2 regions of the Acidovorax sp. 1608163 genome follow, and region 1 is predicted to be linked to the other one. Evidence: riboswitches for the same ligand, from Rfam matches in the RefSeq annotation. Region 1 holds a riboswitch; the other holds the start of a gene.
What was found. A riboswitch is a leader RNA that binds a small molecule or an ion and turns the genes downstream of it on or off. The one in region 1 is predicted to bind thiamine pyrophosphate.
Positions count from the first base shown of each region.

Region 1 (4,710 bases):
GGGTGCACAGCTCCAGCACGCGGGCCTCGGCAAAGCCCGGATGCACGGCGTAGGCGGCACTCAGCAGCTCCAGGGTGGAGCGCACGCTGGCGGGGGAGAGATCGTCCGATTCGATCTCAGTCGCGCCGATCACAAAGATGTGGTCTTGCTTGGGCGCCAGGTAAATCGGGTAGCGTGGGTGCACCAGGCGGGTGGGGCGCTGCAGAGTGACATCGGGCGCATACAGGCGCACCACCTCGCCGCGCACGCCGCGCAGGGCCTTCCAGTCCTGGCGGGCGCCCAGGCCTCGGCAGTCCAGCAGCCAGTCGGGCTGGCCTGGGGTGCCGGGGGCAAAGGCCTCTGGCGCGCGGGGTGCGTTCCAGTGCATGGTCACGCCCAGGCGTGTCATTTCGGTGAGCAGGGCGGCCAGCAGTTGCCGGTTGTCGAGCTGCCCTTCGCCCGGCAGGTACAGGCCTTGGGCAAAGCGATCGGCCAGGGTGGGCTCAGATTGCGCCAGAGCCGCACTGTCGAGCTTTTGCATGGCGGGCAACTCGGGGGTGGTGCGCTGGTTGGTCTCTAGCACGCGCGTCAGGCGCTGGGCTTCGGCGGCGTCTTGCCGGTGCCAGACGATCAGCGTGCCTGCTTGTTGAAAGAATACGGGCTCGGGCAGCGAGGCAATCAACTGCTGCCAGCGCGGCAGCGCGTAGTGGCCCATGCGCACCACGCCGGGCTCGGTGATGGCGGACTCGGCCAGCGGGGCCAGCATGGCGGCGGCGACGTTGGCGGCCGATTGCTCTGCCAGTGGGCTGCCTGCGTCGTAGATGTCCACCCGATGGCCCTGGCGTGCCAGCTCCACGGCGAGCAAGCGGCCCATGAGGCCTGCGCCCAGAATTGCAAAGGATGAGGGGGAAAGTGACATAGGGGTCCGTCTGGCGTCCGTCTGTAGAAAGGCAACAGTGGACAAAACGGAGGGCGCAGCGCCGTTGGTGGAAACTCCCCACGCCAGCATGACCTGGATCGGGTAGCGGGGCGCGGTGCAGCGTGGCTGCGGGCCCCAGGGTATTTCTCAGTCACACACCGCGCATGGCAGCGGGACACCCCTGTTTCGTCCGGAAAAAACAATTACAGCACATCCTCTTTTGCCGCAGCTTGACCTGGCGCATAGGCCATAATTTTTGCCATGACTTCCTCTTCTTCAGGGCTCCACGCGGGCCGTCCACACGCACGCGTGTTGTCCCGTTATGCGCGCGTGTTGTCCATTGCCGGCTCAGACAGCGGCGGCGGCGCAGGCATCCAGGCCGATCTCAAAACCTTCAGCGCCCTGGGCTGCTACGGCATGACGGCCATCACTGCCATCACGGCACAAAACACCTGCGGCGTCACGGGCATCCATGGCGTGCCGCCCGACATGCTCAAGGCCCAGATCGATGCCGTGGTGCAGGACATTGGCGTGGACGCGGTGAAGATCGGCATGCTGCATTCGCCCGACGTGGTGCGTGTGGTGGCCGATGCCATTCGCACCTACCAGTTGCCCCATGTGGTGCTGGACCCTGTGATGGTGGCCACCAGTGGCGACCGTCTGATTGCACAGGAAACCGTGGGCGTGCTGGTGCAAGAGCTGTTCCCGCTGGCCGAGGTTGTGACCCCCAATTTGGACGAAGCGGGCTGGCTGCTGGGCCGCAGCTTGCAAGACGCCGATGCGCTGGAAGCCGCAGCGCAAGACCTGCGTGCATTGGGCGCGCAGGCGGTGCTGCTCAAAGGCGGGCACTTGCCGGGCGATTGGGTGGTGGATGTGCTGTCGATGCCCGGTGCACCGCGGGTGCACAAACTGCAGTCGCAGCGCATTGCCACGCACAACGGGCATGGCACCGGGTGTACGCTGTCGTCGGCCATTGCGGCCCACCTGGCGCTGGGGCTGCCACTGCAGCAAGCGGTGGAACAGGCCCGGGCCTACATCCTGGGTGCGATTGCTGCAGGCGCCGACGTGACCACGGGGCGCGGCCACGGCCCGCTGAACCATGGCTACGCGCCGGTGGCGCAGCGGGTGTTTGAGGGTTCTTAGTGATTTTGGCCGCTAGCGCTTATTAATCAAGCGCTGGCAGCTCATAATTTGATAGCGATCAGCGCACCTTGGGCCGGGTGGCCCAGGCCAGTGCAAAGCTGAATGCCAGGGCGGGCAAGGCCGAGCCTGCACCTGGCAACACCTTGGGCGCCAGGTGGTACACCGCAATGCCTGCCAACCACAGGGCCACGGGCAAGGCGTTCACCACCCGGGCCTGCGCCAGCAGCGTGGGGGCATGGGTGCCAAACGCCAAGCGCCCCAGGATGACGCCGAACAGCGGTACGAACACCGAGCTGAGCAGCAGCAAGAACGGCTCCAGGCTGTGCATGGGCAGCACCAGGGCCAGGCCCGTGCACATAGCTGCCACGGCCAGGCCCCAGCGGCGCACGCTCCAGCGTGGCAACAGGCTGTGGGCCGACACGGCACCCGAGTACGCATCGCCATAGGCGTTGTCCACCTCGTCGATCAGGATCAGCGACAGCGCAATGAGCCCGCCCTGTGCCAGTAGCAGCGCTTGCACCAGGTCGGTGGACGGGAGCGTCAACGCCACCAGCACGCCCAGGCTGTAGCACCACATGTTGGCCAGCGCGTAGCCCAGCCACGTGCCACGCAGGGCCGCGCTGCCGCTCTTGCCATGGCGGGCGTAGTCGGCCACCAGCGGCAGCCACGAAATGGGCATGGCGATGACCAAATCCAGCGCGGGTAGCACGCCCATGCCGCCTTCGCCCTGGCGATTCCACAGCGCGCTAAAGCCCTGGGCTTGCGCCAGCGACACAAACTGCCAGCTCAGCCACAGCAGCGACAGCACCACCAGGGGCAACGCCACCCGGGCAATCACCTTGCGCACCAGTTGCACCATCGATCCGCTGATGAGCAGCATCACCACACCGCCCCACAGCAGCGTGGCCAGCACAGGCCACAGGGTTCCAGCCATGGTGCCAGCCATGGTGCCAGCCAGGCCACCCGCCTGCTGCCCAATGGCCACGGTGGCGTCGCGCATCACCACCAGCTCAAAGGTGCCCCAGCCCACCAGTTGCACGATGTTCAGCACGATGGGCAGGCTGGCAAAGCCCCGGCCATACACCGCGTGCATCAGCCCCGCGCTGGCCAGGCCACTGTCGCAGCCCAGCTTGGCCACCCAGCCCAGCAGGCCCGCGCCCAGCAAAGAGCCCGCCACAATCGCCCACAAGGCCTCCTGGGTGCCCAGCGCAGGCATCAGGTAGGCGCCGACCTGCATTACCAGCAGGCCCACGCCCAGGCTGAACCACAGTGAGGCATGGTCGTGCCACTGGAAGACGCGGCGCTCGGCAGGCACGGGTACCAGGGCCTCGTTGACTGCCGATGAAGTGGGGGCAGGGTGGTGGGATGACGTCATGCAAAAGCTCCGCAGCGGTCTGTTCGGTCGGGTAACTACAGCGCAGGGGGCAACGCCCGCCCTGGCGCTGCCCGGTGCGGGGCATGGCTGCGGCGTAACGGCTTCCCTGCGCGAGGATGATCTCGGGCCCAAGTCTGTGGACTGGGCGCAGTCAGGTTCAAAGGGACTCTCTCAGCCTGCAGCTTGCGTTGCAGACACCCCTAGCAGGCATTGGCGGCCGGGTGGCATCCAATGCGGGTTGGATTGTAGGTCTATGCCGCCACTGGCGTGGTGGCGGCGTCGGCCACCGGCCACTGCAGGCGCAGCCGGGTTTCAAAGCGGCGCTCCTGCCCGGTCAAGGGGTCGGCAAAACGCAGCGACCGGGCTAGCAACTGCAAGGGGCGCGAGTAGTCGCCTTCGGGCGGGTCGTTCACCTCGGGGTAGAACGGGTCGTTGCGCAGCGGCAGGCCCAGCGCGGCCATGTGCACGCGCAACTGGTGGCGTTTGCCGCTGATGGGCTCCAGCCGGTACAGCGCCCAGGGGCCTTGCACGGCTTGCACGGCCATGTGCGTGTGGCTGTTGGGCTCGCCGGGCACTTCCTGCATGCGGAAAAATTGAGGAGATTCCTCCATGCGGCTGCGGTGTTCACGCGGAAACGTGAGGTGGGCGTCCCAGGGAGCTACAGCGTCGTAAGCCTTGGCCATGCTGCGCTCTCTGAACAAGGCCTGGTACGCGCCCCGCGTGCGCTGCTGCACCGAGAACAGCACCAGCCCCGCCGTGTCACGGTCAATGCGGTGCAGGGGCGATAGGTCGGCCAGGCCCAGTTGCCGCTTCAGGCGCACCAGCAGCGACTGCTGCACATAGCGCCCCGTGGGTGTGACGGGCATGAAATGCGGCTTGTCGGCCACCAGCAGGTGCTCGTCCTGGTACAGCACTTGGTGTTCAAAGGGCAGCTCGGGCTCGCCCGGCAGGTGGCGGTAATAGAACAGGCGCACGCTGCCTTTCACCGCTTGCTCAGGGCGCGCAGGCTGGCCCTGGGCGTCCACCACATCTCCGGCAAGCATGCGCGCACGCCATTCATCGTGGCCCACCCCGGGCAAGTGGGCGGCCAGCCGCTCGAGCAGGCTGCCGCGGCCTTGCTGGGGCAGCACCACGCAGCTGGGGCTCACGCCATCGCGCATGGGCAGGGGGCTTTCAGGGATGTGGGGGTGGTTCAAGGCTTCAGAGGGCAGGGACTTGCCAGGCTGGATGGGGCTCGAAAAGCATAGCACCGTGACTTGCGCGCTGTGGGGCGTTGCCCCGCCGGGGGGCGGCC
Region 1 covers NZ_CP033069.1:2,002,510-2,007,219, forward strand. Annotated here, with positions in the region: gene EAG14_RS09020 (FAD-dependent oxidoreductase) at 1-898, opposite strand, end outside; TPP riboswitch at 957-1,091, opposite strand; gene thiD (bifunctional hydroxymethylpyrimidine kinase/phosphomethylpyrimidine kinase) at 1,160-2,041, shown strand; gene EAG14_RS09030 (cytosine permease) at 2,100-3,416, opposite strand; gene EAG14_RS09035 (pseudouridine synthase) at 3,668-4,612, opposite strand.

Region 2 (4,710 bases), 2.1 Mb from region 1:
GCGTCAGAAGCTCTCCCAATCGCCCGAGTCGCCTGCGGGCGGCTTGGGGCTGGACTTGGCGGGCAGGGCGGCTGCGGGCTTGGGGGCGGGTGCCCGTGGGCTGGCGGCAGGGGTCTTGGCCTTGGGCAAGGCCGTCGCGGGGCGTGGTGTCGGGCGTGGTGCAGGGGCCCTGGCCGGAGCAGGTACGGGTGCGTGCGGCGTGCTGGCCGTGCTGCCGTTCACGCGGAAGAGGGCCACCACCTCGGTGAGCTTCACAGCCTGTTCGCGCAGGCTGTCGGCGGCGGCAGACGATTCCTCCACCAGGGCAGAGTTTTGCTGCGTCATCTGGTCGAGCTGGTTCACGGCCGTGTTCACCTGCTCAATGCCCTGGCTTTGCTCTGAGGTGGCCGCGCGGATCTCGCCAATGATGTCGGTCACGCGCTGCACGCTGGCCACGATTTCGGTCATGGTCGCCCCGGCGTTGCCCACCAGGCTGGTGCCCGATTCGACCTTCTCAACCGACGCGCTGATCAGTGATTTGATCTCTTTGGCGGCCTCGGCGCTGCGCTGGGCCAGGCTGCGCACCTCGCCCGCCACCACGGCAAAGCCCCGGCCTTGCTCACCGGCGCGGGCGGCTTCTACGGCCGCGTTCAGCGCCAGGATGTTGGTCTGGAAGGCGATGCCGTCGATCACGCCAATGATGTCGGCAATCTTGCTGCTGCTGGCATTGATGTCTTGCATGGTGGCCACGACCTGCGCCACCACCTGACCGCCCCGTGCGGCCACTTCGGCGGCCGATGTGGCCATCTGGTTGGCGGTCTGGGCTGAGTCCGAGGTCTGCTTCACGGTGCTGGTCAGCTCTTCCATGCTGCTGGCCGTGGTCTGCAGGTTGCTGGCGGTGTCTTCGGTGCGCCGGGCCAGGTCGTTGTTGCCCTGGGCGATTTCGGTGGACGCCGTCGCGATGCTGTCGGTGGCCGAGCGCACCTCCGTCACCAGGCGGCGCAGCGCATTCACCATGTGTGCCAGCTCGTCGAGGATGGAGCCTGGGTGGGCTCTGGGGATTTCAGTGTCCAGGTTGCCTTGCGCCACTTGCGACATGATGCCGATGGCCTGGCTGGGCTCACCCCCAATTTGCCGCAGCACGGAGCGCGCCACTGTGAAGCCCACACCGCCCACCAGGGCCATCACCAGCAGCACGACGGCCAGTTCCGACAGCAGCGTTTTGCGCACCTGCTGGTCGATGTCGTCGGTGTACAGGCCCGAGCCCACCATCCAGTTCCAGCCATCCACTTTGACGATGTACTGCAGCTTGGGCACAGGCGTCTGCTGGCCCGGCCGGGCAAACATCATGGAGACGAAGGCCTTGCCGTCGCGGCTGTTGCGCATGCCTTCAACGAGTTGGGCAATGATGTCCACTCCCGCTCCGTCCTTGACCTTGCCCAGCATGTTCTGGCCGTCCCACTCGGGCTTGATGGGGTGCATTACCCCCACGCCGTCGGTGGTCCAGATATAGAAGTATTCGGTCTTGCCCTCGGCGCCGCCGTAGCGGGCAAGGCGCAGGGCCTCTTTGGCGGCTTTTTGGGCTTCTTCCTGGCCCATGGCGCCGCTGGCAGCCTTGGCCTGGTAGGCGGCCACGATGCTGTGCGCTGACTGCACGGCCGTGGCCAATTGTTCGCGCCGCGATTCGATGATCAGCGAGCGCTCTTGTAGCAGCGCTGTGACGGCCATGAACAGCAACGCTGCCAACGCCGTGCCCAGCATCAGCAGCACCTTCATTTTGAATCCAAGCTTGTTCATCGTGTGTCTCCAGTTTTCTCTCAAACTCTAGCAATGCCATGACTCGCGCAGTGAGTACGTGCACGCCTATCTGCGTTTGCCTTGACTTGCAACAACAAGTAACCTCATGGATTGTGGGGCTGGCATGGGGCGCCCTTTGTCAGGGAAAACGAGTCTGCGTGGGCGCATGCCAGCATGTTGCGGGGCACGCAACTAAAATGTGCGGATGCTCCAGCAACGCACCCTCAAGACCTTGACCCGCGCCGTTGGCGTGGGATTGCACAGTGGCCAGCGCGTGGAGTTGACCTTGCGCCCGGCGCAGCCCGACACGGGCATCGTCTTTCGTCGCGTGGACCTGCCCCAGCCGGTGGACATTCCCATCCATGCGGAGTCGGTGACCGACACGCGCCTGGCCTCCACCATCTCTGCCGGTGGGGCCAAGGTGCACACCGTGGAGCACCTGATGTCGGCCTGTGCGGGCCTGGGCATCGACAACCTGTATGTGGACATCACGGCCGAAGAGGTGCCGATCTTGGACGGGTCTTCCGCCTCGTTCGTGTTCTTGCTGCAAAGCGCGGGGGTGGAGCTGCAGCGTGCGCCTAAGCGCTTCATCCGCGTGAACCGCCCGATCGAAGTGCGCGAAGGCACCGGCCCCAGCGCCAAATGGGCGAAGCTCACGCCCTACCATGGCTACAAGCTGAGCTTTGAAATTGACTTTGACCACCCTGCGGTGGACTCCACGGGCCAACGTGTGGAGTTTGACTTGGGGCAAGGCAACTACAGCCGCGACATCGCCCGCGCACGCACCTTCGGCTTCACCCGCGATGTGGAGATGATGCGATCCAACGGTCTGGCGCTGGGCGGTGGTCTGGACAACGCCATCGTCATGGATGACTACAAGGTGCTCAACAGCGACGGCCTGCGCTATGACGACGAGTTCGTGAAGCACAAGATCCTGGACGCCATGGGCGACCTGTACCTGATTGGCAAGCCCTTGCTGGCCGCCTACAGCGCCTTCCGCTCAGGCCACGCCATGAACAACCAGTTGCTGCGTGAGCTGCTGGCCCAGCGCGATGCCTGGGATGTTGTCACTTTTGACGACGAGCGCGCAGCCCCAGCCGGCTTCGCTCAGCCTGCACGGGCTTGGTGATCCTGCGCTGCGCAATCTCGGCTGGGCGCCTTCCTTTTGCCTCTGTGGCCTATACTCGCGCCTGCTCCGGGGTGTGCTGATGCGCTGAGATGCGAGAGGCCTGAAGAAATTCAGGCCAGCTTGCGAACCCGACGAACTTGATCCGGTTCATACCGGCGGAAGAAGAGCCGACCTCCTTGTCCCCGTGCCCGCACTCCCTGCGGGCACGCCTTGCCTCAGGGGCTGCCATGCGCAGCCACCCGAGGGGTGCACAGGTCCATTCCGGAGCAGACCCACCGCCACCGGAACCAGGAGACCTGCCCATGAACGCCCCCGATCCCCACGCCCAGCTCGCCGCCCCCGAAAAGTTTGCCGAGCTGCTCGCCCGCACCCGCGAACCCTTTCCTGCATCGCGCAAGGCCTATATCCCCGGCCACCTGCACACCGACCTGCGCGTGCCTGTGCGCGACATTGCGCTGACCAACGGTGAGCAGGTCAGCGTGTACGACACCTCGGGCCCCTACACCGACCCGAACGCCGTGATCGACGTGCGCCAAGGCCTGGCCAGCGTGCGCGGCGGCTGGATCACCGGCCGTGGCGATGTGGAGCACTACGAAGGCCGCGCGCCCGTGGCGCTGGACGATGGCCAAAAGAGCGAAGATGCCACGCGCCTGGCCCAGCTGCGTGCCGAGGCCGCAGCCCTGCAACGCAAGCCGCTGCGCGCTAAGGCCGGTGCCAACGTCACGCAGATGCACTACGCCAAGAAGGGCATCATCACGCCCGAGATGGAATACGTGGCCATTCGCGAAAACGGCAAGCGCGAGTGGATGGAGCAGTACATGCAGGACGCAGGCCGCGAGAAGCGCCTGATGGGCAACCCGATGGGCGCCAGCATTCCGCGCATCATCACGCCCGAGTTCGTGCGCGACGAAGTGGCCCGGGGCCGCGCCATCATCCCCGCCAACATCAACCACCCTGAGGTGGAGCCGATGGCAATTGGCCGCAACTTCCTGGTCAAGATCAACGCCAACATCGGCAACTCGGCCGTCACGTCCAGCATTGAAGAAGAAGTGGAAAAGCTCGTGTGGGCGATCCGCTGGGGCGCCGACAACGTGATGGACCTGTCCACTGGCAAGAACATCCACACCACGCGCGACTGGATCGTGCGCAACTCGCCCGTGCCGATTGGCACCGTGCCGATCTACCAGGCGCTCGAAAAAGTGGGTGGCGTGGCCGAAGACCTGACCTGGGAGATCTTCCGCGACACGCTGATCGAGCAGGCCGAGCAGGGCGTGGATTACTTCACCATCCATGCCGGTGTGCGCCTGGCCTACATCCACCTCACGGCGCAGCGGCGCACGGGCATCGTCTCGCGCGGCGGCTCCATCATGGCCAAGTGGTGCATGGCGCACCACCGCGAGAGCTTCCTGTACGAGCACTTCGAAGATATCTGCGACATCATGAAGGCGTACGACGTGTCGTTCAGCCTGGGCGATGGCCTGCGGCCTGGCTGCGCGTCCGATGCCAACGATGAAGCCCAGTTTGCCGAGCTGCACACACTGGGCGAGCTGACCCAGGTGGCCTGGAAGCACGACGTGCAGACCATGATCGAAGGCCCCGGCCACGTGCCCATGCACATGATCCAGGCCAACATGACCGAGCAGCTCAAGACCTGCCACGAAGCGCCGTTCTACACCCTGGGCCCGCTGACCATCGACATCGCCCCCGGCTACGACCACATTGCTTCGGCCATTGGCGCGGCCATGATCGGCTGGATGGGGACGGCCATGCTGTGCTACGTGACGCCCAAGGAGCACCTGGGACTG
Region 2 covers NZ_CP033069.1:4,071,553-4,076,262, reverse strand. Annotated here, with positions in the region: gene EAG14_RS18100 (methyl-accepting chemotaxis protein) at 4-1,776, opposite strand; gene lpxC (UDP-3-O-acyl-N-acetylglucosamine deacetylase) at 1,982-2,905, shown strand; TPP riboswitch at 2,963-3,086, shown strand; gene thiC (phosphomethylpyrimidine synthase ThiC) at 3,208-4,710, shown strand, end outside.
Region 2: another riboswitch for thiamine pyrophosphate. It lies ahead of thiC (phosphomethylpyrimidine synthase ThiC); the one in region 1 lies ahead of EAG14_RS09020 (FAD-dependent oxidoreductase).